DNA from 3 places in the Chryseobacterium sp. AG844 genome. Region 1 is predicted to be linked to each of the others. Evidence: riboswitches for the same ligand, from Rfam matches in the RefSeq annotation. Region 1 holds a riboswitch; each other region holds the start of a gene.

Region 1 (10,314 bases):
TGAAGAGATCAAAAAAGTAGTGATTGCTTACGAACCTGTTTGGGCTATTGGAACAGGAGAAACGGCAAGTCCGGAGCAGGCTCAGGAAATCCACGCTCACATCAGAAACATTATTGCTGCAAAATACGGACAGGAAGTTGCTGACGAAGTTTCTATTCTTTACGGAGGTTCTGTAAAACCAGACAATGCAAAAGAAATTTTCTCTCAGCCGGATATTGACGGAGGTCTTATCGGAGGAGCAGCTTTGAAATTAGAGGATTTCTCTAAGATTATTGAAGCTTTTAACTAGAATTCATTGATCTAACAATAAAAACGGCGGAATCTTCGATTCCGCCGTTTTCCGTTAAAAAAATCTAATTATTGAATATCGACTACATACATTGTTCCCTTGTCTACTTTACCCGTTTTAGGTAAAATTTTGGATTTTGGATTTCCGTTTCCATCATCTACCACTCCAAAGTCATCATCATTGAAAACAGCCAGTTTATTATTTCCCAGATAAACAATTCCCTCGAATTTATCATGTTCGTAGCCCAGTTTTGCTACCAGATCTACTGCTAATGTTTTGGTAACAGCTTTTATCCCGGCATTGGTAATTTCATCCCATGAACATTGTTCTAAAGCTTTTCCATTGATTTTCATTCCGTCAACAGCGGTGATATCGGCTCCGTTTACATCTGTTGCATTGCTCAGATTGATTCTGTATACTTTTTTGATTCCACCCTGGGAACCGAAATTTCCATCTCTTTCAATGACTAAGAATTCACTGTTACTTATTGCTGTAATATCACAAACCGAATCAGAAGCACCTCCATCCTGCTTATATAGAAACTGTTTAGTCTGCCCTGTAACCGTATCAAATGTGACAATTCTCGTTAAAGTTTTATTGGTAGCCAGTGCTTTGCTGGGAACATACATCATCGACTGTATGGTTCCTACCAGAGTTCTTCCATCCGGACTCATACAAAGACCTTCCATTCCTCTGTTGGCTCTTCTTTTCGCTAAAACAGCAGGCAGTTTTCGAGAACCTGTATTTACACCAATCGGGCTTATTCTTTCCATCTCCACTCCATCTGCACTGTAATGGACAATATGCGGTCCATATTCATCGGAAACCCAGAATGTACCATCAGCAGCAGCAACAATACTTTCGCTGTCTAAACCATATTGATCTGTTCCTAAAACATTTCCGGAAGCATCATATGCGATCTCACCTGTACTTCCCATTCCTGCAGGGTTTGGAAGACCTGTAATAGGCTGCCCGGAAGGATTTTTAAGTTTAATATATCTGATGACCTCTATATTCCCGTCTGCATTGATTTTAAAATGCATAATGGTGGGTGTAAAGCCGGGGGCAAGGAATTTTTTTCCATTCTGGAAGTCCGTATTGGGACCTCTGTCTGTAATGACATAGAACTCACCTTTTCTTGTTGGATGAGCGGCAGCACCAGAACCAAATCCGCCGTTGATTACATCCACTCCGTTTATCGTAGTCAGTTTTGAAAATGGAAACTCCTGAGGGAGTTTGGAATAATTAATATCCTGATTAACCATTGCGATATCGTCATCACTTTTACATGAAGCCAATACAGCCAGTATACCCACAGAACATAGTAATTTTTTCATATGCTATTTTATGGCTGCGAAAATAGGACTTGATTGTAAACTGATCTTAAATACAATGATAATTGTTTTTTAACAATTGAACAGACAGAATGCATTGAGGATAAATAAGAAAAGAATCTATTTAAAAATGAAAAACCAACAATCCAACCAAATTATTAATCAATTTGAAAATCATTTTTTAAAGGAAAATAATTCACAAAACAGACTTATCAATTTATATGATATATTTGCAGCGTTTTAAGGCTGAACAATGTTCATTAATAGGGAATCAAGTGAGAATAATATTCAAATCTTGAGCTGTACCCGCAACTGTAAACTGTTTAAACTTACTGCACAAAAACCACTGGATCTGAAAATCCGGGAAGGAAGTTGTAAGATGTGAGCCAGGAGACCTGCCTTAAAACACCAGATTCAGAGAAAGAATTAGTTCTGCTCTGAAGATAAGTTTCGGGAATAAAACTTTAAATTAATTATATCATGAGAAAAATCTATCTTTTTTTCTTACTGCTTTGCATGCAGGTATTGTCGGCCCAATTCACAGAAAACGACATTAAATTTTGGGTAGGAACCGGTTCTAAAAAAGCATATTTCATTGCAGACTTTAATGATGACAGCACCCCAAATTCTTATGCTTGGGGATACCGTTTTGACGGAAATGGCTTAACCATGGAAGACATGATTACTGCTATTGCCGCTGCAGAACCTAAAATGGAAATTGAAATACCATCCGGATTTCTGTACAGTTTAAATTACAATCACCATACTCCCAGCCTTGACGACTATTGGTCAACCTGGTCAGGAAACACTCCATCAACTATGGCATTCAATAATGGTGTGAACAATGATCTTTTAGTGGACGGAAGATGGTATGGAGCTTCTTATAGTTTTTCCCCTCCTACAATGCCTTCCCTACCAGTTCCAGCCTACAGTTCTGCTTGGTTTGTTCCCTCGCAGGTTACAAACTGGGTAGGAAGCGGAACTAATAAAAGTCTTGTCGTTATTGATTTCGGAACTGATAATGCCAACGGAAATGCCAATTCTTTTGTTTTTGGAATTAAATATAACGGAAGCATAACTGCTGAACAGGCGTTACAACTGATCCAGTCTCAAGCTTCCTATTTCAATTTTGCATCAGCGAATAATCAGATTACTAATTTAACATTGAATTCATTTACTGGAAATACTTCCGGATCAGACAGCTGGAAGTTATATAAAGGAAAAGATCTATCAAGCTGGCAAACAAAAGCCAATCTTTCTCAGATTCAACTGAGTAACAATGACTGGTTTGGATTAAGTTTCGGGCAAAGAAGACCATTTACCCCCACCGAGGCCCAGCTGACTTTAGGAATTTCTTCTGTGACCAAGAAAAAATTCAATATTTATCCAAATCCGGCAAGTGATTTCATTCAGATTGAAACGGCTGAGAAACTGAAAGAAGTGAATATTTACTCTGTGACAGGACAAAAAATAATGACTTCTCAGGTTACTAAGATTGATATTCATTCTTTAAACTCAGGAGTTTACTTTGTGGAGATTAAAACAGCTGAAAGTTCTACGGTACATAAGATTGTTAAGAAATAGAGAAAGCGCCTTGAGGCGCTTTTTTTGTGAGGATATGGATAAAATATACTGTTACAACCGCCCGTCAAAAATTCTTTGAATTATTGCCACCCCTCCAGCGAATGTAAAATGAGTGATTAAAATATAAATCCAACAAAAAAACCGCACCAGATTGGTGCGGTTTTCTGATGATGTTATCATCAATTATTTTTTCTCTGTGGATCTTTGTAAAACCTCATCTACCATTCCGTAACCTTTAGCTTCTTCAGAAGTCATCCAGTAATCTCTGTCAGAAGATTTTTCTACCCATTCATACGTTTGTCCTGAGTGATGACCGATGATTTCATAAAGCTCCTGCTTCAGTTTCAACATCTCTCTCAAGTTGATTTCCATATCAGAAGCAACTCCCTGAGCACCTCCTGAAGGCTGGTGGATCATTACTCTTGAATGCTTAAGCGCAGAACGTTTTCCTTTTTCTCCGGCAACCAGTAATACAGCTCCCATTGAAGCAGCCATACCTGTACAGATAGTCGCTACATCCGGCTTGATGATCTGCATGGTGTCATAAATACCCAGACCTGCATATACACTACCACCAGGAGAGTTGATGTAGATCTGAATATCTTTTGAAGGATCAGCACTTTCCAGGAATAAAAGCTGAGCCGTAACGATGTTTGCTACCTGATCATCAATACCTGTTCCAAGGAAAATAATTCTGTCCATCATCAGACGGGAGAAAACGTCCATCTGAGCAACGTTTAATCTTCTCTCTTCCATGATGTACGGAGTAAGATTCGTAGGCCCATACATTCCCATATACTGATCGGTAACCAAACCGTTGTTTCCTAAATGTTTTACAGAGAAATCTCTGAATTCTTTTTTAATGTCCATATTTCTATTATGTATTATTTTTTAAATATTCTCGAAGTTTAAATTACAATATTTATTCCTAAAATTTTATAGGACTTTTTGTCACAGAATATTAAAATAACTGACTTAAAAATTACCGTTTTCTACCATAGATTCCTTTGATAGGTGAATATTCAATGATATTACTCAATCGCATGGAAGCTTGTTTCAATAGCGTAATTTTCTTGATAAGCTCATAGTACTTTCCTTCATCAGTATCCCTGTACACATCCAGCTCTTTATCTGTTTCTGTGATTAAATAATCAATATATCTGAATTTGTGCAGCAAAACATCTCCCTTGATCTGATCTGCCACTTTATCACCGTAATTGGGAGGATAAATATTTCTGGAAGCCCAGTTTTCAAGCTCATCCAACGGGATCAGAGCGTCTACAACCTTTGTGGTAATTTCTTCGTCCATAAAAGATACAAAAAAGTTTCCACTTCTCAACTCATCTTTTTGAATTCCTTCCCTCACCTGAGTAATAATGATTTCATTCCCTTTAACTAAAAATTCATACTGCTCTTCTTCAAAATGATGAAGAATTTCCTCAATTACTGTAATCTGATATTCTTCTCCTTGTTCATTTCTACGTTTCAGAATAATATCTCCAAATGCCAGCATGTGTTCAACAAGTTTGTTCTCCATGAACAGTACATCATACAGAAAAGGATCTTCTTTTTCCTGATCCAAAGGTACAACCTCCATCTTTGGAGCGGCTGTTTTCTCTTTCTGCTGCTGCTGAACATGATGGGTCTGATTCTGTGTGATCTGCTTCTGAACATCCAGTTCATTGAAAAGACTCTGCTCAGAAAGCCCGAATTTATTGGAAACCTCTTTCAGATAAACCTCTCTTTTCAGGGCATTTTGTACGAAAGAGACAGATTTCACAATATCTCTGATTGCTTCAGCCTTTTTAATCGGATCATTTCCGATATCTCTCAGGAGAATTTCCGCCTTGAAATCGATGAAATCCATCGCTTCATTTTCGATATACTTTTCAACGTATTCCTGCGGGTGTTTTCTGGCAAAGGAATCCGGGTCATCTCCATCAGGGAAAAGCAGAACACGGATGTTCATTCCCTCAGTCAGTAACATGTCAATACTTCGGAAACTGGCTTTGATACCGGCATTATCACCATCAAAAAGGATCGTTACGTTTTCTGTAAGCCTCTTAATCAGTTTGATCTGCTCTGTCGTCAAAGAAGTTCCTGAACTTGCCACTACATTTTCAATTCCGGACATATGAAGGGAAATCACGTCCATATATCCTTCCACCAAAAGACAGGCATTCTTCCTGGAAATAGCCTGCTTACTCTGGTTTAATCCGTAAAGAACATTGGATTTATGATAGATCTCGGTTTCCGGGGAATTGAGGTATTTTGCAGTTTTGACATTATTCTTCAGAATCCTTGCTCCGAAGCCTAAAACCCTGCCAGAAAAACTGTGAATAGGGAAAATAACCCTTTCCCTAAAACGGTCTACGCCTGCAGGAGTATTTTCAGGAAAAATAGAAAGTCCTGATTTTTCAAGAATTTCTTTATTATATCCTTTTTCCAGGGCATAAGCTGTAAAAGCATTCTTCTTCTCGGGAGAATATCCCAGCTGGAATTTCTTAATGATATCATCCCTCAACTCCCTTTCTTTGAAATAAGAAAGTCCTATGCTTCTGCCCTCCTGATCATCCCAAAGGATCTCCTGAAAATAAGTATTGGCAACCTCATGGATTTTATACAGCAGATCTTTTTCTGTCTGGGCATTTTTTGCTTCTTCAGAAATTTCACGCTGGTCTTCCTCAATTTCAATTCCGTATTTTTTTGCAGCGTGGCGGAGTGCCTCAGGATACGTAAAATTTTCAATTTCCATAAGGAAAGAGATCGCCGTTCCTCCTTTTCCTGTGGAGAAGTCCTTCCAGATCTGCTTACTGGCAGAAACTACAAAACTGGGTGTTTTTTCATCATGAAAAGGACTGAGCCCCTTGTAATTAGACCCTGCTCTTTTCAACTGCACATATTCGCCCACAATCTCTTCAACGCGGATCGTGGAGAATATCTTATCAATGGTCTGTTTGGAAATCATAGTACAAAAATACACATAAAAAAAAACCTTACAATTATATAATACAAGTGCATTATATTTAGTAAGTTTTATCATTATTTTTGCAAAATAAATTTGCTACTATATGCAGTTCACTATCAATACAATCGAAGACTGGCAGGAAGTTGTTGACACCATCATTCCTCAATTACAACATAATATTCTTTTATTAAAGGGAAACCTGGGAGCAGGTAAAACCACATTCACTCAATTTCTGCTTAAAAACATGGGCAGTAATGACGAAGTAAACTCTCCCACTTACTCTATTGTCAATGAATACAATACCGAAAAAGGGAAAGTATTTCATTTTGATCTTTACCGCTTAAAAAACATTGAAGAAGTCTATGATATCGGAATTGAAGAATATCTGGACAACTCTTTTTTATGCATCATCGAATGGCCGGAAGTCTATGAAGAGGACCTTTACGGTCTTAACTACCATACAATGAGCATTGTAAATACGGGTGAAAACAGAGAGATTTCATTCGATTAAATATTATGTATCTTTGCTCATTAATTGAGTGTAAAAAACAATCTGTAAGACATAATTTAATTTAAGGATGAGTACAAATATTTTTACTCCTTTCACAGAAGAAGAATTAATGCCGAAAGAGGAAAAATTGGAGGTTATAAAGAAAGGGAAACAGTTCAGTATTGGAATTCCTAAAGAAACCTGTCTCAACGAAAGGAGAACCTGCATTACTCCTGACGCCGTACAGGTGTTGGTAGAGCACGGCCATGAGATCATTATTGAATCAGGGGCCGGACAAGGTTCATTTTTTACAGATTTACAGTATTCCGAATCTGGAGCGAAGATCACCAATGATCCAAAAGAAGCTTTCGGGCAGGATCTTATCCTGAAGGTGAACCCTCCTACAGAAGATGAAATTGAGTACATGAAGCCTAATACGTATCTGGTTTCAGCTCTTCAGATCAATCTTAGAGACAAGGAGTATTTCTTAAAGCTTGCAGAGAAAAAAATAAACGCCATCGCTTTTGAATTTATCGTTGATGAATACAAGCAGCTGGCTTTGGTAAGATTAGTCGGTGAAATTGCAGGAACCGTTTCAATCTTATATGCCTCCGAATTATTAGCCTTATCAAACGGGTTAATGCTGGGAGGAATTACAGGAGTAAGACCTGCAGAAGTTGTTATCCTTGGAGCCGGAATTGTAGGTGAGTTTGCTACAAAGGCAGCCATTGGTTTAGGAGCAAGTGTAAAAGTTTTCGATAATTCTTTATCCAAGCTTAGAAGGCTTCACACGATTGTTGACAGCCGTGTACCGACTTCTATTATTGATCCTAAAGAGCTCAGCAAAAGTCTAAGACGTGCTGATGTAGTGATCGGAGCTCTTCCAAGATTGAATATGACCCCTATCGTTACTGAAGATATGGTGATGAAAATGAAAAAAGGCAGTGTCATCATCGATATTACCATAGATAACGGTAAAGTGATCGAAACTTCAGAGCTTACTACCATGGAGGATCCTTATGTCATCAAACACGGTGTCATCCACTGCGGACTTCCGAATCTTACCTCAAGAATGCCGAGAACTACCACTAAGGCCATCTCGAATTTCTTCCTTTCCTATATTTTAAATTATGACGAAGAGGGCGGCTTTGAAAACATGCTGATCCGCAAAAACGAAATGAAGCAGAGCTTATATATGTACAAAGGAAGACATACCAAGAAGATCATCTGCGATCGTTTCGGACTTACGTACCACGATATCAATCTTTTAATTTTCTAATGAAGAAACTGAAATTTTATGCAATAGGCTTCGTTCCGGGGCTTTTGATCGTATTTTTTATTTTAAACAAAAAAGGAGCAAGCTGCAGCGGATATTTACCGAACAGCCGTGTGATTGCTGAAAGTCTTTCCAAAGAATTCAAATATTCTGAAGAAGCTAAAAATGCAATGGCAACCTACAAGATTGATGAGAAATTTATAAAAGACAGCATCATTACCAACGGAAAGGTAGATTTTGACCGCAGCCATGCACAAAAGAAACCATGTCCGGACTATCTTTTAACCTATCCTGAAAAAAATCCGTCTTATGAGATCACGTATGAAAAATGTGAAGAAACGGTGACGGTAAACAGTCTTAAAAAACTGAAATAGTTTCAAGTACAAGCTATGGACGGCAATTACTACATGATTCATGATTATCTGATATTCATCGGAGTTTTTGCCATTTTCCTGTTTCTGACTATCAGTATTTATCTCTTCAGCCAGAATCAGAAGCTGAAACAGAGGAATACCAAATTATCGGAAACCAACAAACTTATTGAGCAGCGCCTGAATGAAGTCCGTCTGGAACATATCGGCACAAAGCTGAATCCGCATTTGTTTAAAAATATTCTGAATTCGGTGCAGTCTCATGCCTATCAGACGTATATGTCGCTGGATAAGCTGGCCAATGTGCTGGATTATATTTTATACGAAAGCAACAATAAGTATGTAAGCCCGAAAGAAGAGCTTAATTTTGCTTTAAGCCTTATTGAGATTAATAAAATCAAGATCAATCCACTTTTTGACTTCAGAATCAAATCAAAGATTAATAAATCAGATGCTTTGTATGAAGAAAAGGTATTTGCCCCGCTTATCTCTGTGGATCTTATTGAAAATGCCTTCAAACATACAGATTTTCTGGCTCAGGATTCTTTTATTTCTATTTATATGGAGCTTGAAGATGGAATTTTCACTATGAAAGTCAGCAATAAAGCTTCTCTGAAAAATATTCTGGAGAAGGAGAAAAGCGGTTTCGGAAGCCAGTCTTTTGATCAAAGGCTTAAAATGATCTACAGTACCCATTATCAGCTGGAAAGAAGCTCAAAAAACGGAATCTTTACGGCGGAATTAAAAATCAATTTAGGAGAATTCTATGATAAAATGCGTTATTCTGGATGATGAATTACTGGCGATCAGCTATTTAAAACTTCTATGCGAGCAGATTGAGAATGTAGAGGTGGTAAAAGCATTCAATGATCCTAAAATTTTTTTGAATGAAATAGACAGCCTCGACTGTAATCTGTGCATTCTGGATATTGAAATGCCCGGAATGACAGGTCTTCAGGTGGCTGAGATTATTTCAGGTTCTAAAAAAATCATCTTTACAACAGCTTACAAAGAATATGCTGCTGAAGCTTTCGATTTAAATGTGGTGGATTATGTAAGAAAACCCATCAAAAAAGAAAGACTGATTCAAGCTTTCGAAAAAGCTAAAGAACTGGTAGAAAATGCTCCTAAAAAAACTTTTATCGAGTGGAATACCAATATTGGAAAAACCGTTATATTCACAGAACAGATTTCCTACATCAAAACCTCTGAAATAGACAGCAGAGACAAAGATATCATCCTCAGTGACGGCACTACCATCGTCTTAAAAAACCTGAATTTCAAAAACCTTCTGGAAATGCTGCCATCAAAAGATTTTGCTCAGGTCAACAAAAAAGAAATTATCGCATTGTCTTCCATTAAGGTATTTTCAACCAACGAAATTATTACCTCCATTCATGCGGAAGATCACTCTTTTCTGAAACTTCAGATCGGAGATGCTTATAAAAATTCATTGATGGAGCTCTTCGGAAAATAGATCTTTTCAAATCTTTCCTGTTTCATTACAGAATATAAGTCCTTTATTACAACTCCCCTTTTTCAGTATTGAATCCCTTTAATTTTGTATGGAATTAATTGATTTTATAATGAAAAACTTTTTCTATGCTGCAGGACTTCTCCTATCCGGCTTGTGTTTTTCCCAGGAAGCCTCTTCAAAACTGAAGATCTCTTTTTTTGACGGAATAGCAATAGGCGGATATGTAGATCATGGTGCTTATCTCAACTTTACAGGTCCAAATGTAAGTCTTACCCATAAAAGCGTAAAATTCATTGTTGGAATGCTTCCTTCTCTGAGAATTAAAGAAGACCATTCTTCCGGAACCAAAAACAGTCCTATTATGCCTACGCTGGGAGCAGGTCTTACTGTGGTCTATAAAAAAATAGCCTTCCAGATTCCTGCCTACTATAACGCTAAGACAGCAGATCTGAATGGGAACTGGAAAATAGGATTTGGAATGGGTTATTCGTTCAAATAGATTTTATTACATTTTTTAGAACATTC
Region 2 (10,314 bases), on a different contig from region 1:
TTAAAACGGAACAATTTGCTTTCTTTGATCCAGCAAGCAAAGAATATGTAGATCTTGGACAGAAAACACTGGATCTGAATGCATTTTCCCACGACCAGATTTTGGAAGCACGTTCTACAGTGGAGAAAGTAAATGAATATACCAATAACCTTTTGGAGACGGTAAATACTCCGGTATTAAAAACCACTTCTTTTAAAGTAAAAGAAAAAAGCAAATTCCATTGGAATATTCTTCTGACCAATATTGCTATTCTGATCAGCTTATTTGTTGCGTATCTGCTATTTAAAAATTGGCAAAAAAAACGTACATTAGTTAGGGAAACTGTACCTTCAAAACCTTTAGGTTCAGTGGCCGAAACGGAAAAGGAGATCAGAGAATTGATGAAAACAGATATCAATGATTATTTTGGATATCTGGAAAATCTTAAAGATAACGGAGAGTATGAAAAGTTCTTTGTAACGCTGGAAGAATTGGACGAGGAAGTAAGAAGCCAGTATTTCCAAGGCTCTACTCCCGAGTTTAAAACTTTTCTTGAAAAGCACAAAGGGTATTCAGTTGCGGAAGAATACAGCAGACTGCAGCAGAAAGTTCAGATGGAAAAATACAATCCTGTGAAATCTGCTGAAGCTTTGGAAGAACTTTTGAAAACTATTGTTAATTTATATTCACAAATTAGCAAATAATCAGTTTATTTTCATATTTTTGCGAAATTTTTAATTACAAAGAGATGGAAATTTTTGATGGTTTTTCTTTTAAAGAAATTGTTACCAGCTTTATGGTTCTTTTTGCCGTTATCGATATCATCGGCTCAGTTCCTATTATCGTAAGCCTTCAGCAGAAGTTTGGACAGATTGAAGCCGGAAAGGCTGCCATTACTGCGGGAGCAATTATGATCGTTTTCCTGTTCGTAGGAAATAAGATTCTGAAGCTTATCGGAGTGGATGTAAATTCCTTTGCCATTGCCGGAGCTTTTGTGATTTTTGTCATAGCCCTGGAAATGATTTTAGGAATTGAAATCAATAAAACCACTGAAGCAAAGGCTGCATCCATTGTACCCATCGCATTTCCGCTGGTTGCAGGAGCTGGAACCCTAACAACCGCACTGTCTCTGCGAGCTGAATTTCATGATATTAATATTATCTGCGGAATCATTCTTAATACAATTTTCGTATATTTGGTGCTGAAATCAGCAAAATGGCTGGAGAAGAAAATTGGGGATGCTACTTTGATGATCCTTCAGAAAGTTTTCGGAATTATCCTTTTGGCAATTTCAATTAAATTATTCACCGCAAATTTTGCTCAACTCGTGCAGAATTATATTAATTTTTAAGAGTCATGAAGAAGTTTTATAAAGTATTTTTAGTACTGTTTATCGTATTCATCGCCATCAATCTTTATGCTATCAACTGGCAAGCGACAGATATCCTTGGAGATGAAGATAACATTAAGTTTGTATTCTCTGCTGGCGCTGCTGCCATAGGCCTTATCCTGCTTTTTGTAATGGATACCTGGAGCAGAATCGGTGTAAAGAAATAAATTGATTATTTCAATATAGATATAGACCTCTTTCTTTTTGAAGGAGGTTTTGTTTTTTAGGTGGTAGATAATAGGAATTAGGTAGCAGCGATTAGGAATAAGGGATTAGAAATTAGGTGTCTTAAATGCAATACTGTTTTTTTGTATCAATAGGAACGGACTTTAGTCCGTTTAAATAAAACATATGATTCAATTGACTTCAGCCAAATCCTAATATTATCACGCAAAGCCCGCAGAAGGACGATAAATGGCTTTAAAATTTGTTCGCAAAGGCGTTGCACTCAACAAAGAAAATAGATACAAACATCTGTGAAAATCTGTACAATCTGTGGGGAAATCTATCAATATCAATGCCTATTTTACATAAATAATTGACCTGATTAATTCAAAATGAGTGGGCTTTAGCCCGTTCAAGAGAAGGAAATATATTTTATCCTTGAAAATCTGCGGAATTTATGGGAGAATCTAAAAATATCAGGAAATAACCAGGTTTTTCAATATCGCTTCAGACTTCAGTTCTGTTTCTCTCCATTCCTTTTCCGGGTCACTTTGAGCTGTTATTCCGCCTCCTACAAAAACATGTACAGAGTCTTTATAAAGTCTTGCACAACGAAGATTGACAAAGTACAGAATACTCTCATCCGTTTCAACCTTGATATAACCTGCATAAAATTCACGGGGAAATTTTTCATATTTACGGATATTCTCATTGCAAAAATCTTTTGGAATACCACACACAGCTGGAGTAGGGTGCAGATCCTGAATAATTTTATCAAGATCTTCAGGTTGTATACTGGTTTTAAAATCTGTTCGTAAATGTTTGATATTACCGGAAATATGGTCATAGGTTTCCGATTGTTCTACTTTGTCAGAATAGTTTTTAAGAATATCCTGAATGTAGGCAGTAACCGGCTTTTGTTCTTCAATTTCTTTCTCAGACCATTCTTCAGATACCGGAAGAGTTCCGGCAAGAGCCATGGTTTCAAATTCGTGAGTCGTTTTATTAAACTTCCCTAATACTTCTGAGAAAGCTCCCATCCATGCATTTTTCCCATCATTAAACAGATATCTGAAAGCATTGGGGTAATTTTTACATACATTTTTGAAGCTCTCTTTATAATCGATGGAACTAAAGTCTTTGAAAATCTTTCTTCTGGAATAAACCAGCTTTGGCAGGTGATTTTCTTTAATCACTTCGATCACTTTCTGTAATGTTTCGCAGTATTCTTCTTTTGTTTCGGCAGAAGAATTTGTAGAATCACTGATCAGGTTTTCATTGGTAATAGAAGTATGAGCAAATTCAGCAGCATCAATTTCACAAATTTCTCCGCTGAAGCTTATTTGGTCCAGACCGTTATAAGAAAAAAAGTTGACAGCATTTTTTGTATTATTTTCATCAGCAGAAAGGAGTCTCTCGTCAAAAGGAAGTTTGAAATAAATCATGAGTTATGAAAGATTTTGAAAAATCATCATGGAAATACATAGAAATTCCCGTTGTGATTTTCCTTTTTACAAAGGTATTACTAGTCTTAAAGATGTCAAAATAAAAAGAGCCTAAATTCAGTTTAAGCTCTTTTTATTTTATGTTGTTGCAACTTATCTGTGAATGATATTATTCGTCATTGTAGTATGATTGATCAAAACGCCTTTTTCATCACGGATTTCAATTTCAGAGACATGCATGGTTTTGCCTTTTCTGATAAAACGTGCCGTGGCGGTTACAATACCATCTTTTTTGCTTCTTAAATGATTGGAGTTGATATTGGTTCCTACTCCATAATATTTTTCACCATCGATAAAAATATTAGACAGGCTTGACCCTAATGTTTCCGCTAAAACGCAGCTTGCTCCTCCATGCATGATGCCAAACGGCTGGTGGGTTCTTGGGAGAACGGGCATTGTAGCTGTAAGGGTTTCATTTTCCAGATCAATGTCGATGAATTTGATTTCAAGCGTTTTAGCAAGAGTTACGTCTCCCCAATTATTGATGAATGCTAATATTTCTTCTTTTGTCTGACCTTTCATTTTAATAGTTGATAAATGATGATTAATTTTGCTTCTAGCTTCTAGCTTCTAGCTTCTAGCTTCTAGCTTCTAGCTTCTAGCTTCTAGCTTCTAGCTTCTAGCTTCCAGCTCGGTTCCCATAATATTGGGATTCCAGTTGGCCGGAACTTTTGGAACAATGTCATTTTTTACATAATAGTCCTGGATTTCCTGCATGATTTCTGAAAAAGGTACTGAGGCTATTCTTTCATAAGGAATGGTGTAACCCAGGTACACAATTTTTCTTTTAAAATCCCCTGCTGCCAGAACGATAGGAACTTTTGCAGCCAAAGCCATATGATAGAATCCTTTTCTCCATTTCGGTACCCAGCTTCTGGTTCCTTCAGGAGTAATAACAAGACTGAAATCTTCCTTTGAAAACTGGTTGGCCACGAAATTCACAAGGTCGTTTTTCTGGCTTCTGTCGATTCCGATACCTCCAAGTCCTTTTACGATACTTCCATACCAGGCTTTGGTGTGTGCATCTTTGATGATAATTTTTAAAGGTTTTTCCAAGGACCAGTAGGCGAAATTTCCTAAAATGTACTCCATATTATGGGTATGCGGTGCAACCACAAGGATACACCTGTTCAGGTTGTTGACATCACCCTGCAGGACGACCTTCCAACCTAATAATTTTAACATTGCTTTGCCTAATAGCTTTTTCATAGATTTCCCGGATTAAAAACAAAAAAGTATAACCAAACTTTGGTTATACTTTACAAATATATTGAAATATTATCGCTCTTAAAACAAACCGCTAATTAAATCTACGATTTTCATTACGAATTCCATTGCAAATTGTATCATGATAAGGCTGCGTTTTTGATTGGTTGGTTATTAAATTTTAGCTTTACGAAATTAAAACTTTTTTTTCACATAAGAAACTAAATGGAGCTTTATTTTCACTTTTCTGAGAGAAGAAGGGTGTGAATTTCAAACGGTTGCCATCCACCCACACCTTCTACCACTCTCTGAAGTTAATTATTTAGTTTGTATGGAAATTTCGTTTTTTCCGTCTTTGATTTTGATGTCCACATCTTTATTTGATTTTTTGATGTTGGATACCGCAGAATCAATTACTTTCTTTGCCTGGTTGTTCGGAACTTTCTTGCCGTTTACAATGAGGCTGTCTTTATCATCGGAGTTGTATTCAATGCTTGAACCGTTTACCGTGATTTTATTCTTTTCAATTCTGATACCGTTATTGTCTTCATTTCTGTCCTGATCGTTGTCATTGATACCGTCTCCGTCCAGGTCTCCATCCATATGGATATGGTTTTTGTTCATTGAAATAACCACTGCTTTTTGCGGAACTACAAGTTCATACTCAAGGCTGTAATCTCTGAATCTGTGCTCATATGGATATTTGATGTAGTTGGGAAGTAATACTTTATTGTTTACAATTTCTACAGGAACTGTCAGCTGGATAGGGAAGTTATATCCTTTTCCTTCTTTTTTGATGATCAGATAAGGTGTTTTGATATCTGGTTTTCTTGTAACATCTACAGAAATATAATCTTCTTCATACACTGATTTTTTATCAGAATAAATATCATTGTTGTACGCTTTGAAGTTCTGAGGAATATTGATTTGTTTTACATCTACATAAACGGTATCTGAAGTAGTATTGATGGCGACATTTTCTACATCTTCCTTGTGGCCTCTATAGATCATGTCTTTCTTAGCCATACTGATTCCGAAGTAAGTGGCCAGACCGATCAGAAGAAGGAATAAACCACCTACAACCCATCCGATATTTCTCAGTTTAGTTTTTGGCGAGAATATTTTGATGCTTAATAAACTGAAAAGGATTGCCGGAATTAAGCTTCCGATGACCATCATCGCAGCCAGTACTTTATCAAGTCCCTGATCGTCCATATAGAATCTCATCTCATTAGCTCCCGGAAAGTCTGTATCCATTCCGAAAAGACCGAATAATACAAATACTCCGATAATGCTGCTTACAGCCATCAATACGAAGAATCCTCCTACGATATACTTGAAAATATTCCAGATTCCACTGCTTGCATTGTTGATATAGGGTTTGTTTTCGTTATAGATTTCTCCGACCCTCTGAGTAGATTCATTGGCAAATTGCACCAATTTATTAGACTCATTCTTAAGATTGTCGAAGTTCATAGGCTTTCCCTGCATTTTCAGGAAATCTGCTGCTGTTTCAGCTTTTGGAAGTACGATCCAAAGGATTACATATAAAAGACCTATTAATGAAGAGGAAATGGCTGCTGTAAAAATTCCTAACACGAAGATTCCCAGCCAGATTGCTCTCATGGTAGTAATATCCATTCCTACATATTGAGCTAAACCTGCGCAAACCCCTGCTACTTTTTGTTTTTCCGGATCACGGAACAGTTGTTTTTTATCTGTATAATGGGTTCCTGAATTATTGTTTCTGGCAGATGTTTTTTCAGAAAAATAAGCTTCTTCCTGTTCTTCGATTTTTTCAGGGCTTCCAATCTGTGCGATTACCCTTTCTACATCGGTATCGTTGATCACTTCACGTTTTCCTAAAGAATCTTTGAAAATTTCCACCATTCTTATTTCTATGTCATGCATTACTTCATCAGCCTCAGAAGCATCCAGAGAGCTTCTCAGTGCGTTCAGGTAATCGCTGAGCTTTATATATGCGTGTTCTTCTATGGTAAAAGAAAAACCTGCGAGTCCTATTGAGAGTGTCTTGTTCATAACTTTGTTTTTTAATATTGTTGAGTGATTTGGTTTACTGAGGCTGTCAGTTCATTCCATGTATTGAGAAGTTCATCCAGGAAAAGTTTTCCTTTTTCTGTGATCTGATAATATTTTCTGGGTGGTCCCCCGGTAGATTCTTCCCATCTGTAAGAGAGAAACTCTCCGTTTTTAAGTCTTGTGAGAAGAGGGTAGAGGGTCCCTTCCACTACATCCAGTTTTCCTTTTTTCAGTTCGTCAATAAGATCAGAAACATACATTTCACGGTTATTGATGAGACTTAGAATACAGAATTCCAGAATTCCTTTTCGCATTTGCGCTTTGGTATTTTCGGTATTCATCTTTGATAAGTTTTGTTAATTAGTTATATTTTTAGAAAAATGCCCCTAGCTAGCTGAGCCTATTCTAATTTTACATTACAAAGATATGTAAATAAAATGGTATTATGCAATACAAAGTAGTGAAATTTTTAAAATAAATTATTTAAAATATTGAAAATCAATTAAATAAATTTTATCTTGAATTTTAAGTAAAATGAATTTTAACAGAAAATAGCTCAGAAATCTTTAATTTTTAAATAAAATTGATAGAAAAAATGATCTTTTATTAATTATTATCCATTACTCATTACTCATATCCATAGCCCCGATAGAAGCGGTTACCCCACAGCAGCCACGGCTTTAGGCAGGCGCGAGGAGTATGAGCGGATAGCGGGAGAAAGCTTCTTATCTGTGAATACTGTTTTATAGGAGAGAAATTCTGACAGATAATGAGACATGGATTTTGAGGTCGGTATTATGATTCGTATTTTTGTTAGGAATAAAAAAACATCCAAATCATTCCTATTACCATGAATATTTTAAATAAGTACAGGCACTTATCAGTATTTCTTTTGGGGCCGCTCTGTTTCGGGCAGTATCAGTTTGAAATTAAAAATGTATCAAAGAACTATGATGCAGTCATTCAGACAGAAAACTGTTACAATGACCGATGTGGAGGAAAAGGAACGGTGAAACTGTTTGACCATAAAAACAGCAAAGTACAGACTTTTGTTTCTGATGATCTTGTTGTATATGCGGAACAAGGCCAAAAACTGGTTCGCGGGAAATTGATTCCGCTTTCAAAGGACCAGCGTAGTATAATTGTAGATGATTTTAATTTTGACGGAACGGAAGATGTTGCAATAAGAAATGGAAATATGGGAAATTACAGCGGGGCATCTTATGACGTATATGTCTTCAACAAAACAAGAATGGGGTTTGTAAAAAGTAAAGAACTAACAGAATTGGGGTCCAATGGTCTTGATATTTTTGATGTTGATGCCCAACGCAAACGTCTTATTTCTTATGGAAAGTCCGGCTGCTGTGATATTTTTACGATAGAATATGCCGTAATTCCGAATAAAGGACTTGATAAAGTTTTTGAAAAAGAAGAGGATATGACGGTTGAAGGCCGTGTAAAAGTTACCACAAAGGAAAAGCTCAATAATAAATGGATTACCAGGACAAAGGTATATCCTTCAGATCAATATAACAGAAATAAGAAGTAAGATGAAAATTCAGAAAGAGATCGATTTTATCCTGGCGGTGGATGCGCTTAAAAATGTACAACGAAGAAATTATAATGCGGACGATTCCCGAAGAGAAAATACGGCGGAACATTCCTGGCAGATTATTATTCTGGCTCAGATCCTTTATCCATACGCCAAAAACCGTGCAGATATTGATTTATTGAGGGTAATAAGAATGCTTTCCATTCATGATCTTGTGGAAATAGAAGCCGGAGATACTTTTATTTTTGATGAAAAAGCCATGGTAGGAAAGTTTGAAAGAGAGAAAATTTCCGCTCAGAAAATCTTTGGAATTCTGGATGAACCTTTGCGTACAGAATTCTTTAACCTGTGGCTTGAGTTTGAAGATGAGAAAACACCGGATGCTATTTTTGCCTGCGGAATCGACAGAATTATGCCATTTATCTTAAATTCCCATACTACCGGAAAGAGCTGGACTGAAGCGGGAGTAACGGAAAGACAAATCCGAAATATGCTTGAAAATGCAATCAGCAGAGCATCGGATGAAATGGGAGAGGCTTTTGAGCTTTTATTGAGCAAAAGTCTGGAAACAGAAAAAGTATTGAAATAATTTCAATGAAAAATATAATAAGGTTTCGGGCGGCCTTTGGCCGCCCGAAACTCTATTTATAGTATCTGAATTGGTTTCTTGAATTCGTCGATGGCTACAAAAGTAAAATCACCTACAATAGCTTTTTCTCTTTCATAGGAATACATCTGTTCAGTGTAAATTTCAACATTCACTTTCATACTGGTTTTTCCCACGTATGAAACTTTCCCGATCAGTTCCACTATAGTTCCGGCAGGAATGGGTTTTTTGAAATCGATCTTATCACTGCTTACGGTTACCACTCTTTTTCTGGCAAAACGGGTTGCTGTAATAAAAGCAACTTCATCCATCAGCTGCATCGCTGTACCTCCAAAAAGAGTATCATAATGATTGGTTGTGTTAGGGAAAACCGCTTTAAAGATTCTGGTTTCGGATGCTTCAATTCTTTCTTCTGTAGTCATATATCATTATTAATTAAAGCGATAGGAAATGATTGGAAACAACAGAATAATGACAGGAACCTATAGAATTCCTGAAACAATCCATCAGATCAATACAACTTCAAATCGCGAAAGTTACATGTTTAAGAAAAAGGCAGGTCTCCTGACTTGTAACATCATTTATCTCCTTCCCATGCCTCGCACAGTGGATCTTTGATAAAGACTTCAGTTACTTTACAGTTGCGCGACAGTCCGTGATTTTCACACGGTTCCCTTTTAATCTGCAGTGATGCAGAACCAATTTCTGTGATGAATAAGCGTAAAAACTTTTCGAATGCAAAAATAATGAATTTATTCCGGATTATGATAAATAATCTGGCTGATTACTCTTCCCTTCTTAATTGTCCAGAGTGTTGTATATCTGTTTTCTCCTGAACCATTGATCATATAAAGGAAAATATTATCATTGTCGAGAGAAGTTACCCCGATGTTCTCAAAATCCATGGTAGGCTGGAACATGTTTTTGATGGCTTCCCTTACAAAAACAGATCCTCTTCCGGGCTGCTGCACTCTGATGGATTTGATTTCGGTCATTCCCTCAGGAAGGTCATTTCCAATTCCCCATGGTTTTACTTTATCAATCGTAAGAATTTTTCCATCTGCATCTTTTTCCTTTTTACGGTATCCCGCATTAGAAGGATAAATATCAATCACCACTTTGCTTCTTTGGGCAGTAGGGATTTTAGGATCAGAATTGTCTGTGAAAATAAGGGATCTTCCGTTTTTAGATCTGGATGGAGTATAGGCAGGAAGCTGGTCTACATAGGCAATACGTCCTTTATTCACCATTCCTTCTTTATCAAGAGTTTCATAACGCACAAAAGGCTTGTCGTCATCCTGTTTCTCAGGATATTTAATCCATATCCATTCCGTTTCTCCGGGAGCTGGCTTTACATAAACGAATACATCGCCTTTACGCATACGGATCTTGTCTACAATTTTTCGGTAGTCGTCTTTATGTACACGTACGTTGGCATATCCTTCTTCAGCTTTTACCACTCCAAAAGGAACTTTAGTCTGCCCTTTTACAAAAGCAATAGATAAAATACTGAAAGCGGATAAATAGAATGCTTTATTTATGAAAGTCATCATGAAAATTTTTTGATCCCTCAAATATATAAATTAAATATATTGTGTATTTAAACAAGGCAGATCTTTTTATATTATTTACATTTTATTAGAATAGTTTTAATTGATACAAGAGATATTCTTGCGGTGAGTATTTTTTATTGATAAATAATTATATAAACATGATAATATTTTGGATGTTTAATTTTTAATATTTCTTAAATTTATTATTTTATTGATGAAATCAATTTTGTTATATGTTTATTTTTAATTTAATCATAATTTAATATGTGTATTTGTGTATTGTAGAATTTTTAATATAATAGAGTTTTTAAAATCGA
Region 3 (10,314 bases), on a different contig from region 1:
CCGGAAATTTGAAATACCAGTATACGCCTAAAATCATAGAAGATTGGTTGATAATTGTACAATAATCAAAATTAAATAAAATTTCACACTCCAAAACTTTCAAAACCCTTAAATTTGTCAACAATAAAAATTTACTTGGATGCTTAGGAACATTTCAATTGCGGCAGCTACTTTATTCTCCGTAGTTACAATCAATGCACAGAAGAACAGAAATACTCAACTGGAAAGACCTAAATTAGTCGTTGGTCTGGTAGTAGACCAGATGCGTTGGGACTATTTATACCGTTTTTATGGTAAATATGGAAATGACGGTTTCAAAAGACTTTTAAATACAGGATATTCTTTGAATAATGTACATATTCCTTATGTTCCTACCGTTACAGCGTTGGGACACACATGTATCTATACAGGTTCTGTACCCGCTATTCACGGAATTGCAGGAAATGACTGGACGGATAAGGAAACAGGTAAAGGTGTTTACTGTACTGCAGATGAGAACGTTCAGCCGGTAGGTACTACCAATACAAAGACGGGAAGTCACTCTCCGAAAAACCTTTGGTCTACCACAGTAACTGACGAATTGAGACTGGCAACAAATTTCCAGGGAAAAGTAGTCGGTGTCTCTTTGAAAGACCGTGCTTCCATTCTTCCTGCAGGCCATACTCCAAACGGGGCTTTCTGGTTTGATGACAGCACAGGAAATTTCATTACCAGTACATGGTATATGAATGATCTTCCACAGTGGGTAAAATCATTCAACTCTCAGAATCTCCCTGAGAAATTAGTAGCCAATGGCTGGAATACATTACTTCCAATCAATGAATATACAGAAAGCGCACCAGACAATTCACCTTGGGAAGGCTTGTTGGGAAGTGCAAAAACACCTACTTTCCCTTACAGTAATTTAGCAAAAGATTACCAGACTAAAAAAGACAATATCCGTTATACACCTTTTGGAAATACATTGACTTTAAAACTGGCAGAAGCTTCTGTAGAAGGTGAAAAGCTGGGTGGAGATAATATTACAGACTTTTTAGCCATAAATCTGGCATCTACGGATTATGCAGGACATAAATTCGGGCCGAATTCTATTGAAGTAGAAGATGTATATATCAGATTAGATCAGGATTTAGCTGAGTTTTTCAAGTATCTTGATTCAAAAGTAGGAAAAGGCGAGTACACGGTTTTCCTTTCTGCTGACCACGGTGGAGCACACTCTGTAGGATTCCTTAAAGAACATAAAATCCCTACAGGCTTCTTTGGAGAAGATGCGGAAAAGAATCTGAACCAGAAACTGAAAGAAAAATTCGGAGCCGATAAACTGGTCAACGCCATTGATAACTATCAGGTTTATTTCGACAGAAAAGTATTGGCAGACAACAAGCTTGAATTGGATGATGTTAGAAATTTCGCTATAAAGGAAATTGAGAAAGATCCTACCGTTTTATATGTTGTTTCTGTGGACAAAATTCAGGAGTCAAGCATTCCAGAGCCAATCAAACAAAGAATTATTAACGGGATCAACAGACAGAGAAGCGGAGATATTCAGTTAATTTCTCACGATTCTATGCTTCCGCCATATTCTAAAACAGGAACTACACACAGTGTTTGGAATTCTTACGATTCTCATATTCCACTGATCTTTATGGGGTGGGGAGTGAAGCAGGGAGAAAGCAATAAAGAATATCACATGACGGATATTGCACCTACAGTATCTTCTTTATTGAAAATTCAATTCCCAAGTGGAAATGTAGGAAACCCGATTACTGAAGTTATTGGTAGATAAATGAATGGTTCACTGAACATTTTATTGATAAATTAAACAATTACAGTATAAAAAAAACATTCCAACCCGGAATGTTTTTTTGTTTTCATGGCTTAAGTTCTTCTTATCATCTGCTGTATCTCATGATGAAACTTCTTATTTTGCTTTCTGATTTTTATAATAAGATATAACAGTAGAATTATAAGAATACCTCCCAGGAAAACAGAACCTATTTTAATATAACGATCATCAGATTTTAGTTTCTCACTTTTTAAAACGGTTTCCCTGTTATGATTGTCGATCACCTGATTAATAGACTTCAGTTCATTCTGCTTTCTTTGAAAACGCATTTCCAGGTATTTTTTATTATACTGCTGATAAAGATCCTGTTGTCCTAAAGCAAGATAATTTTCAGCCAATTCCTTGTAAAGCCCTTCATTCAGAATGATATCTCCGGTATTTTTACAAAGTTCCCCGGCTTTTAGTAAGAGATCTATTGCGGCTTGATTTTCATGCTTTTGTTTGTGTATTTCAGCAATTCCTTTCAAAGCAAATGCTTCCAGACTTTTACCATAATTCTTCCGGGCATAGCTGACAGACTGTAAAAATGACTCTTGTGCTTTGTCAATCTCATTAAGGTTCAGATAACAGTATCCAATATTGTAGTATACCACACTCATATTGGAGTAAGTGGTTTTCTTTACAGGAACCTTTTCATAATTCTGTATGGAAATCAGGAACTTTTCCAAAGCAATTTCTGAATTAGACTGGCTTTTGTAAACCATTCCTCTTATCGCATAGCTTGCTGCAGTCTCACTATATTTTTCAGGATTTTTTTCAGGAATTTTTGCAATATACTGTTCAGCCTCATTCAGTGTTTCAAGACATTTGTTAAAAAGTTCCATTTGCTGATACTGGATAGCGACTGAAATGAGAACCCCGGCCTGGCTTCTGGGATCATTGGTTTTTTGTAGAAGTTCTTTTGCTTTTAAAATATATTGTAAAGATCCCTCAAAATTTCTTTTAGCAATATTGGCTGTTGAAAGCAGCATATAGAGATCAATGGAGGTTTTTATATCATGAGATTTTTTTAATAATTGTTCTCCGATTTTGATGGTGTTATCGGGGTTGTCATATATTTCAAGTTTTGCCTTTTTTATTAAGACACTATCGGGTGTCTTTTGGCCTTTCACACAATGACAAAAAACAGCCAGCAGCAGTACTATTTTTAAAATTGATTTCATAAGACTTTTGTTTTACTGATTTCCTGAATATAGGTGTTGGGAGACATGCCGGTAACAGATTTGAAAACAGTTGTAAAAGCACTGTGTGAAGAAAACCCGGAATATTCTGCAAGATAGCTCACTTTATAATTAAGAAAAGTAGAATCAGTTCTTAATAGCTGTACAATATGATTGATTCTAAGTTTATTAATGTATCCATTGAAGTTTTTTTCCTTACTGTTAATAATTTCGGAAAGGTACTTTGTATTGATTTCCAATTGAGAAGAAAGCAGCGACAGAGACATGTTTTTATTGAGAAACCTATCGGATTTTTCAAATTCTTCTAGCTTTTGGAGAATTTCATCTTCTTTTTCCTTTGATATTTTTGGCACCCCGCTATCTTTTATTGTATTTGTTTTTTTTAATAGGGTTGATTGGGTCCTTTGACTGGTCTGTTTTTCAAAGAAATCAAACTGTTTTTTTAAGTCTTTATTTTTATTTCTAATGACTAAAAAGTAAGCAAGTAAGCCTAAGATTATCAAGGATAAAACGAGGATCAAAGACCAGGAAGATCTTATAAGCAGATGTTTCTGAAATTCAATATTTTTATTCTGATTGGTTTCCACAAGCTTCACGAGATATCGTATCCCTTCTTTTGAACCGGAATCTGTTTTTGTTTTTAAATCAGTGTAAAGTTTATTGTACTGATGATATTTTGCATCATTATGTACCGCGTAATAATTACGGGACAGTGATTCGTAAATTTTAATTTTTAAATTATTAAACGGAAGATTCTCGATCAATCGAAGACCTGCCTCCAGTTTTTGAATAGAGGTTACATAATCCTGTTTCAGGAAATAGTATTGGGACAGATTCTCATAAGCCAAACCTAAAAGAAACGGCTGGTTTTTCTGAGATTCAAGATCAGCAATCACATTTTCTATAAGTGTTTTATACTCTATTGATTTATTCTGCTTCAGCAGATAAGAAGAGCGAAAAATTCTGTTTTCTATTTTTAAAATTCTGTTCTCTTCATTATGATTCCCAAGGTATTGGTTGCTTTTATCAAGATTTTGTAAGGCTTCAGGATAGTTTCTGTTGATTCCTGAGTTTAATGCCTGAAGCTGATACAATTTTGCAGTGGTGATTCTTAATGCCGGATTACTACTTTTAAGAAGCTTCTGATCATACAAGAGATGAGAAATAATTCTTTTCGATTGATTGTACAAACCCAGATTCTGATACTGATCAGCAAGATTATAACCATTGAAGACCTGCATACAATATGAAAGGTCATTGTTCTGATCACTATCTTCTTTTTGAGCAAAAATATTGACAGACTGTACATAGTCTACCTTCAGGGCAAAAGCTTGTGAAATAATATTTTGAAGTACAATTTTGTGCTCTCTGTTTTGATCACTTACAAGAATTCCCTGGGTATAACTGATGCATTCGTCGGGATTCTGATACAATTTCAGAAATGCTTTATCTGCTAGCATATTGAAGTCGGGGCCGGACTGTCCTTTGGTAATAAGGAAGCAGAAAATAAACAGTAAGATTTGAAATAATTTTTGTCCTGATAAATTGTTTTTTGTGTTTTTTTGAATAATTTCGGTAAAATCCATATTCAAAATATTGTTTTATATCTGTTTGATTATTAGTGTTTTGAAAATTAAACTCTTTTAAAATTCACGAATTATGAAAGTCAATTTCTTTTAATTGATTGAATGTTGTATTAATATTGTTTTCACCAATTCGAAACGCTAAATATAATAAAATATGAAAAATTTTTACAGAATGTCAATGAAAATATTGATAGCTTATCTTTTCCTGAAATTTGGTTTTGCAGAAGCGCAGCTTACTGTAATCGGCCTGGGAAATTATAATGTAGGCGCAGTATCGGATAATGGAGTAGTAAGCTTGCACACCAGTGCAGGAAGTATATATAAATGGAATGTTGCAGGAGGACTCGTACAGATAGGTTCTATAACAAACGGATATCCGGCTGCAGGCAGAACCATTGTTTCGAATGACGGAACCAAAATATCGTCCTCCGTTACCAATGCCGCAACAGGATTCAATGAAATATCTACCTATGATGTCGCTACGGCCACATGGGTAAACAGAGGCGGCCTTGTACCTACAGGATGGGATGGCAGCGTAAGCTCTACCTGGGGAATGTCGACTGATGGAAATACTATAGTTGGTCTTGGTTTTCTCACCGCAGCGAATGCGCATGCTGTGAAATGGGATGAAGTAAACGGAATGGTAGATCTGGGAAGTATAGTTCCCGGACGCAGCTCCAGAGCAAACGCAATCAATGCAGCAGGAACAGTGATCGTAGGCTGGCAGGATGAATCAACCGGAACAAGAAGCGGAGCAAAATGGCAGGATGGAGTGGAAAGTTTTATTACAGATAATAATGGGAATCATGTAGGAGAAGCAGGAGGAATTTCTGCAGACGGAAATACAATAATAGGTTCGGCAAACCCTAATCCTTATGTATGGAATGCTGTGAGCGGACTTACTTATATAACGCATCCTAATGCTTCTTTCAGCTTCAAAGGAGGTGCCACCGGGATTTCTGCTGATGGGAAAAAAGTGATCGGGTATTACAGAGCATTTGGGGCTCCTCCCATGTCAGGAGAAGGCTTTATCTGGACCTCTGCCGCCGGGAGAATTAACCTGAATGATTATGCGGCATCTTTAGGAATTGCCACTAATGGAGTAACAATGGGACTTCCTCTTGCGATTTCACAGGACGGAAAGAAAATTGCCGGGTCAGGGACGAATGCTTCAGGGCAGATGATTGCTTTTTACCTGGATACTTCTGAATTTTTATCGGTGAGTGATGCTGTGAAAGAGAAAAACAATACAGGTATCTATCCTAATCCAGTGGCTGACATCCTGTATTTTAAAGGAAAAGGAAAAATAGAGAAAGCAGAAATTTATAATATGGTTGGACAAAAGGTAAAATCATTGGATACTGTAGAAGGACAGATTGATGTTTCATCTCTGTCAAAAGGAGATTATATTTTACAATATTCCGTAAAAGGAGTACAACAGGAGTCTTATAAATTTATTAAAAAGTAACATATATAAATAGTAAAGTAGTGGGATGAATGGCTGTTTTCAATATTGAAAGCGGCCGTTCTTTTTTGTGTATATAACAAAAGGATAGCATGTTTTGTATAGAAAAGTCTGGTTTTTGGCAAATACATATAAAAAACTATCTTTGCAAAAATTTTGGTTTCCAGTATTTTGGAATGAAAAGGGAATCGGGTGTAACTCCCGGACTGTCCCCGCAACTGTAAATCGCAACACAAGTTTCTGCAAAACGCCACTGTGTAAAAACGGGAAGGAGCAGAATGCGAAAGTCAGGAGACCTGCCAGGATTATAATTAAAAAACATATTGCTTTCGGAGGAAAAGTAAAAAAGTATGGATATAAAAAGATCTTTAGTACTGCTTTTTTCATCTTATGGGTGTTTTCTTTTTGGACAAGAGAAAACCATTGACACTATTTATGTCTTCGACAACCAGATGAACAGGGTGAAACTTTTTCATCCCGTAAAAACAATTACAGCAGAAGATGCTGAAAAAAACTCCGGTAATCTTTCGGAGCTTCTGAGGTTTCAGTCGCAGGTTTTTATTAAAGAAAATGGCCGCGGAGCCGTGTCTTCACCTTCTTTTAGAGGAACTACCGCCCAGCAGACTGCATTCGTGTGGAACGGAATTAATATCAATTCTAATTTTTTAGGGCAGGGAGATATCAATAATATTGCTTTGTTCGGCTATGATCAGATCGGTATCAAAGCTGGTGGAGGAAGTGTAGTGTACGGAAGTGGTGCCATCGGGGGAAGTATTCACCTGAATAATACCCTTGATTTTAATAAAGGTTTCCATGGTTCTTTATTTTCTGAAGTGGCTTCCTTTAATACCTATAATAATTTTGTGAAAGGGTCTTACAGCAATGATAAGTTCAGTTTTAAAGCCTCCGGAAATTATTCTGTAAGTGAAAATGATTATAAGGTAAGCGATCTGAATTACATCAACAGAAACGGGAATTATTACAATACGACATTCAATGTAGGAGCATCCTATAAAATTACAAACGATCATAAGGTTTCGTGGCAAAGCCAGTTTTTTGATTCTTCACAGCATTATCCTGTGTATGAGGAAACGGGAACAAAAACAAAATATACAACTCAAAGTGTAAGAAGTCTTCTTTCTTGGGACTGGAACAAAGCGAAGTTCAGCAATTCCCTTAAAGCAGCCTACACGGAAGAGAATTTTCAGTATTTCGGTTCGTTAAGCCAGCCTAAATCCAGTGGAGGAACCGGGAAGAATTATATCTTTAAAAATGATTTTAATTATTTCCTGAATTCAAAATGGAATTTTAATATCATCGGAGAATTTCAGATTAATAAAGGAGAAGGGTACGAGAGCGGAATATCCAATGTCAGCAGGAATATAGGTTCTGTTTCAGGATTATTGCGGTATTTTGCAACAAAAGATCTGCGTTTTGAAGGAGGATTCAAAAAAGATTTTGTAGAAGATGTAAAGTCTCCTTTTATGTATTCATTCTCCGGAAAATGGAACGCCGCAAAATGGTATGATCTGAGTATTAACGTATCCAAAAACTTCAGATATCCTTCATTTAATGATATTTATTATGAACCGGGAGGAAATAAAGATCTGAGACCGGAAACCTCTACTCAGGTGGATATGACCAATGAGTTCAAAGCGGGAGATTTCAAACTTACTCTGTCTCCCTACTATATGAACATCACAGATCTTATTGTATGGCTTCCAACGGCTATGGGATACTGGCAGGCATACAATGTCAATAAATCCGAATCTTACGGGCTGGAATCTCAGTTGTCTTTCAGCAAGCACTGGGGAAATCATAAATTCAGAGCCAATGCAGCATATTATTATGCAAAAGCTATCGATAAAGAAACGAAGATGCAGAGACCTTACGTTCCCATGCACAGGGGAAATGCCGGTATAGATTACGAATATGGTTTCTTCAGGTTTTATGCACAGGGACAGCTGAACGGTGTTACCTACACCACAAGTGATGAAAAGAGATCAGAAGCTATAGATCCTTATTTTCTTTTAAATATGGGAGTTTCTACCACCTTAGCAAAAAAATATACCTTAGGGTTTAAAGTGAATAATCTAACCAATACCTACTATAAAACCGTTTCTTTCTATCCTTTACCAAAAAGAAACTATAGTGTGTATGCAGCAATAAATTTTTAATAAATTAAAATTGAATAAATTATGAAAATAACTAAACTTTTAACTGTCTTATTTGCAGTTGTACTATTGTTTAATATGTCTTCATGTACAAGTGACTCTGCCGAGTTTGAAATTTCTCCGATCACTTACCAGAACGGATATTTTATCTCTAATGAAGGGAATTTTAACAGCCAGGGTGCTAAAGTAACATTCCTGACAAGAGATTTAAGCTTGAAACAGGATGACGTATATGGGTACAATAACAATAAAGAAATTCTGGGTGACGTTCTTCAGACCATTGGTCTTAATGGAAATAAGGCTTATCTTGTGATCAATAACTCAAACAAAATTGTTGTTGTAGACCGTTATACATTTAAGAAATTAGGAGTAATCACCAATCAGATTGATAACCCGAGAGGAATTGCTTTTGCCAATGACTTTATCTATGTTGCTAACCTAAACTTCTCTACGAATGCAACAAGTGTAACGAAATATAAGGCTTCCGACTATTCATTTGTAAGCAAAATCACGATGACAGGCGGGGCTGATAAAGCAGTAGAAGCAGGTGGAAATATTTTTGTACAGAATGCTACTTCAGGATATGGAAATATGATTACTTATATCAATACTTCTAATGACAGTAAAACTGAACTTACTGTTCCGAATGGTAAGATCAACAGTACTATTTCATACAAATCCAATGTATATACAATTTCTTCTACAGCTACTGATTCTTATATCTATAAAATCTCCGGCACAGGGACTATGACGCCGGTAGTTACATTGACAGGAATTCCAAGTGCTACCAATCTTCAGATTGATAATGATAAAATCTATTTCAGTTCTGCCAATAAAGTGTATACAACAAGTTTAGCTACACCAACAGTTCCTGCAAGCCCGCTATTAACAGCTGCAGATGGTGGTCCTTATTTTACGCTTTATGGATTTAATGTTATTGATGGTAGAATTTTTGCATCAGATGTTAAACAATTCACTCAGGAAAGCGAAATGACTGTATATTCAGCAACTACGGGTACCAAGCTTACTTCCCTTAAAACAGGTGGTCTTGGTGCTAACGGAACTTTTCTTAACCCGCAATAATTATTACTTCTAAAAATAATTTTTTATTTTTTCATCATTTGTGTTTTTTTCCGGCCGGTTTCGAAGAAACCGGCCGGCTTTGTTTCCTTAAGAAAAAAAATTCCGGCGGGATGGAACATCCCGCCGGAATTTTTAATATTTTTCTAAATTGAATTATAAGGTTAATCCCAGTTTCTCAGCTTCAGCAATGACAAACTTCGTCGCTTCTTCTTTTTCATTGGGAATTTCACCTTCAAGAATAGCTTCTTTCACTTTCTCTTTCAGGATACCAATTTCACGGCCCGGCTTAAGATTAAACATTTCCATAATTTCTTCTCCGGTGATAGGCGGCTGGAAGTTTCTTACCTGATCTTTTTCTTCCACTTCCTTGATCTTGACCGCTACATATTCAAAGTTTCTTTTGAATTTCTCCTGTTTTTTAGAATTTTTAGTGGTAATATCTGCCTTGCAAAGGGTGAAAAGGTCTTCCAGATCTTCTCCTGCATCAAATAAAAGTCTTCTTAATGCAGAATCTGAAGCATCATCCGTAATCAGCGCAATTGGCCTTGATGAAAGCTTGACCATTTTCTGAACATATTTCATGTCACTTCCCAAAGGTAATTTCAATCTCTGGAAAAGTGTTTTTACCATTTTTGAACCTAAAAATTCATGCCCGTGAAAAGTCCATCCTGTTCCTTCTACAAACTTTTTCGTCGGAGCTTTCCCAATGTCATGAAGAAGGGCAGACCAGCGAAGCCAAAGATTATCGGTATTCACAGAAATATTATCCACTACTTCCAGCGTATGATAAAAATTATCTTTGTGAGTTTGTCCTTCCACTTCTTCCACGCCTTTCAGTTCGATCAGTTCAGGAATAACAAGCTTCATAAGACCGGTTTGTTCCATCAGTCTCAATCCGATAGACGGTTTTTCAGACATCATGATTTTGTTAAACTCTACCATGATTCTTTCCATGGAAACAATCCTGATTCTTTCTGCT

The links. A riboswitch is a leader RNA that binds a small molecule or an ion and turns the genes downstream of it on or off. The one in region 1 is predicted to bind cobalamin.
Region 2: it holds a riboswitch for cobalamin, as region 1 does, so the genes downstream of both, DEU40_RS12405 (acyl-CoA thioesterase) here and DEU40_RS07380 (T9SS type A sorting domain-containing protein) in region 1, are expected to answer to the same signal.
Region 3: it holds a riboswitch for cobalamin, as region 1 does, so the genes downstream of both, DEU40_RS19265 (TonB-dependent receptor plug domain-containing protein) here and DEU40_RS07380 (T9SS type A sorting domain-containing protein) in region 1, are expected to answer to the same signal.

The regions. Positions count from the first base shown of each region.
Region 1 covers NZ_QGTV01000005.1:102,431-112,744, reverse strand. The annotation lists gene tpiA (triose-phosphate isomerase) at 1-289, shown strand, start outside; gene DEU40_RS07385 (esterase-like activity of phytase family protein) at 358-1,626, opposite strand; cobalamin riboswitch at 1,850-2,041, shown strand; gene DEU40_RS07380 (T9SS type A sorting domain-containing protein) at 2,104-3,207, shown strand; gene clpP (ATP-dependent Clp endopeptidase proteolytic subunit ClpP) at 3,391-4,077, opposite strand; gene dnaG (DNA primase) at 4,190-6,175, opposite strand; gene tsaE (tRNA (adenosine(37)-N6)-threonylcarbamoyltransferase complex ATPase subunit type 1 TsaE) at 6,279-6,686, shown strand; gene DEU40_RS07360 (alanine dehydrogenase) at 6,754-7,944, shown strand; gene DEU40_RS07355 (DUF4258 domain-containing protein) at 7,944-8,315, shown strand; gene DEU40_RS07350 (histidine kinase) at 8,331-9,104, shown strand; gene DEU40_RS07345 (LytR/AlgR family response regulator transcription factor) at 9,079-9,789, shown strand; gene DEU40_RS07340 (hypothetical protein) at 9,899-10,288, shown strand.
Region 2 covers NZ_QGTV01000011.1:23,213-33,526, reverse strand. The annotation lists gene DEU40_RS12455 (BatD family protein) at 1-683, shown strand, start outside; gene DEU40_RS12450 (MarC family protein) at 728-1,330, shown strand; gene DEU40_RS12445 (hypothetical protein) at 1,336-1,536, shown strand; gene DEU40_RS12440 (chorismate-binding protein) at 2,011-2,979, opposite strand; gene DEU40_RS12435 (PaaI family thioesterase) at 3,133-3,561, opposite strand; gene DEU40_RS12430 (1-acyl-sn-glycerol-3-phosphate acyltransferase) at 3,652-4,248, opposite strand; gene DEU40_RS12425 (PspC domain-containing protein) at 4,564-6,285, opposite strand; gene DEU40_RS12420 (PadR family transcriptional regulator) at 6,297-6,626, opposite strand; gene DEU40_RS12415 (XAC2610-related protein) at 7,136-7,834, shown strand; gene DEU40_RS12410 (HD domain-containing protein) at 7,836-8,426, shown strand; gene DEU40_RS12405 (acyl-CoA thioesterase) at 8,483-8,866, opposite strand; cobalamin riboswitch at 8,981-9,162, opposite strand; gene DEU40_RS12400 (hypothetical protein) at 9,197-9,997, opposite strand.
Region 3 covers NZ_QGTV01000025.1:28,024-38,337, forward strand. The annotation lists gene DEU40_RS19240 (hypothetical protein) at 1-37, opposite strand, end outside; gene pafA (alkaline phosphatase PafA) at 140-1,786, shown strand; gene DEU40_RS19250 (tetratricopeptide repeat protein) at 1,879-3,009, opposite strand; gene DEU40_RS19255 (helix-turn-helix domain-containing protein) at 3,006-4,613, opposite strand; gene DEU40_RS19260 (T9SS type A sorting domain-containing protein) at 4,768-6,081, shown strand; cobalamin riboswitch at 6,219-6,397, shown strand; gene DEU40_RS19265 (TonB-dependent receptor plug domain-containing protein) at 6,429-8,255, shown strand; gene DEU40_RS19270 (YncE family protein) at 8,277-9,335, shown strand; gene DEU40_RS19275 (CCA tRNA nucleotidyltransferase) at 9,489-10,314, opposite strand, start outside.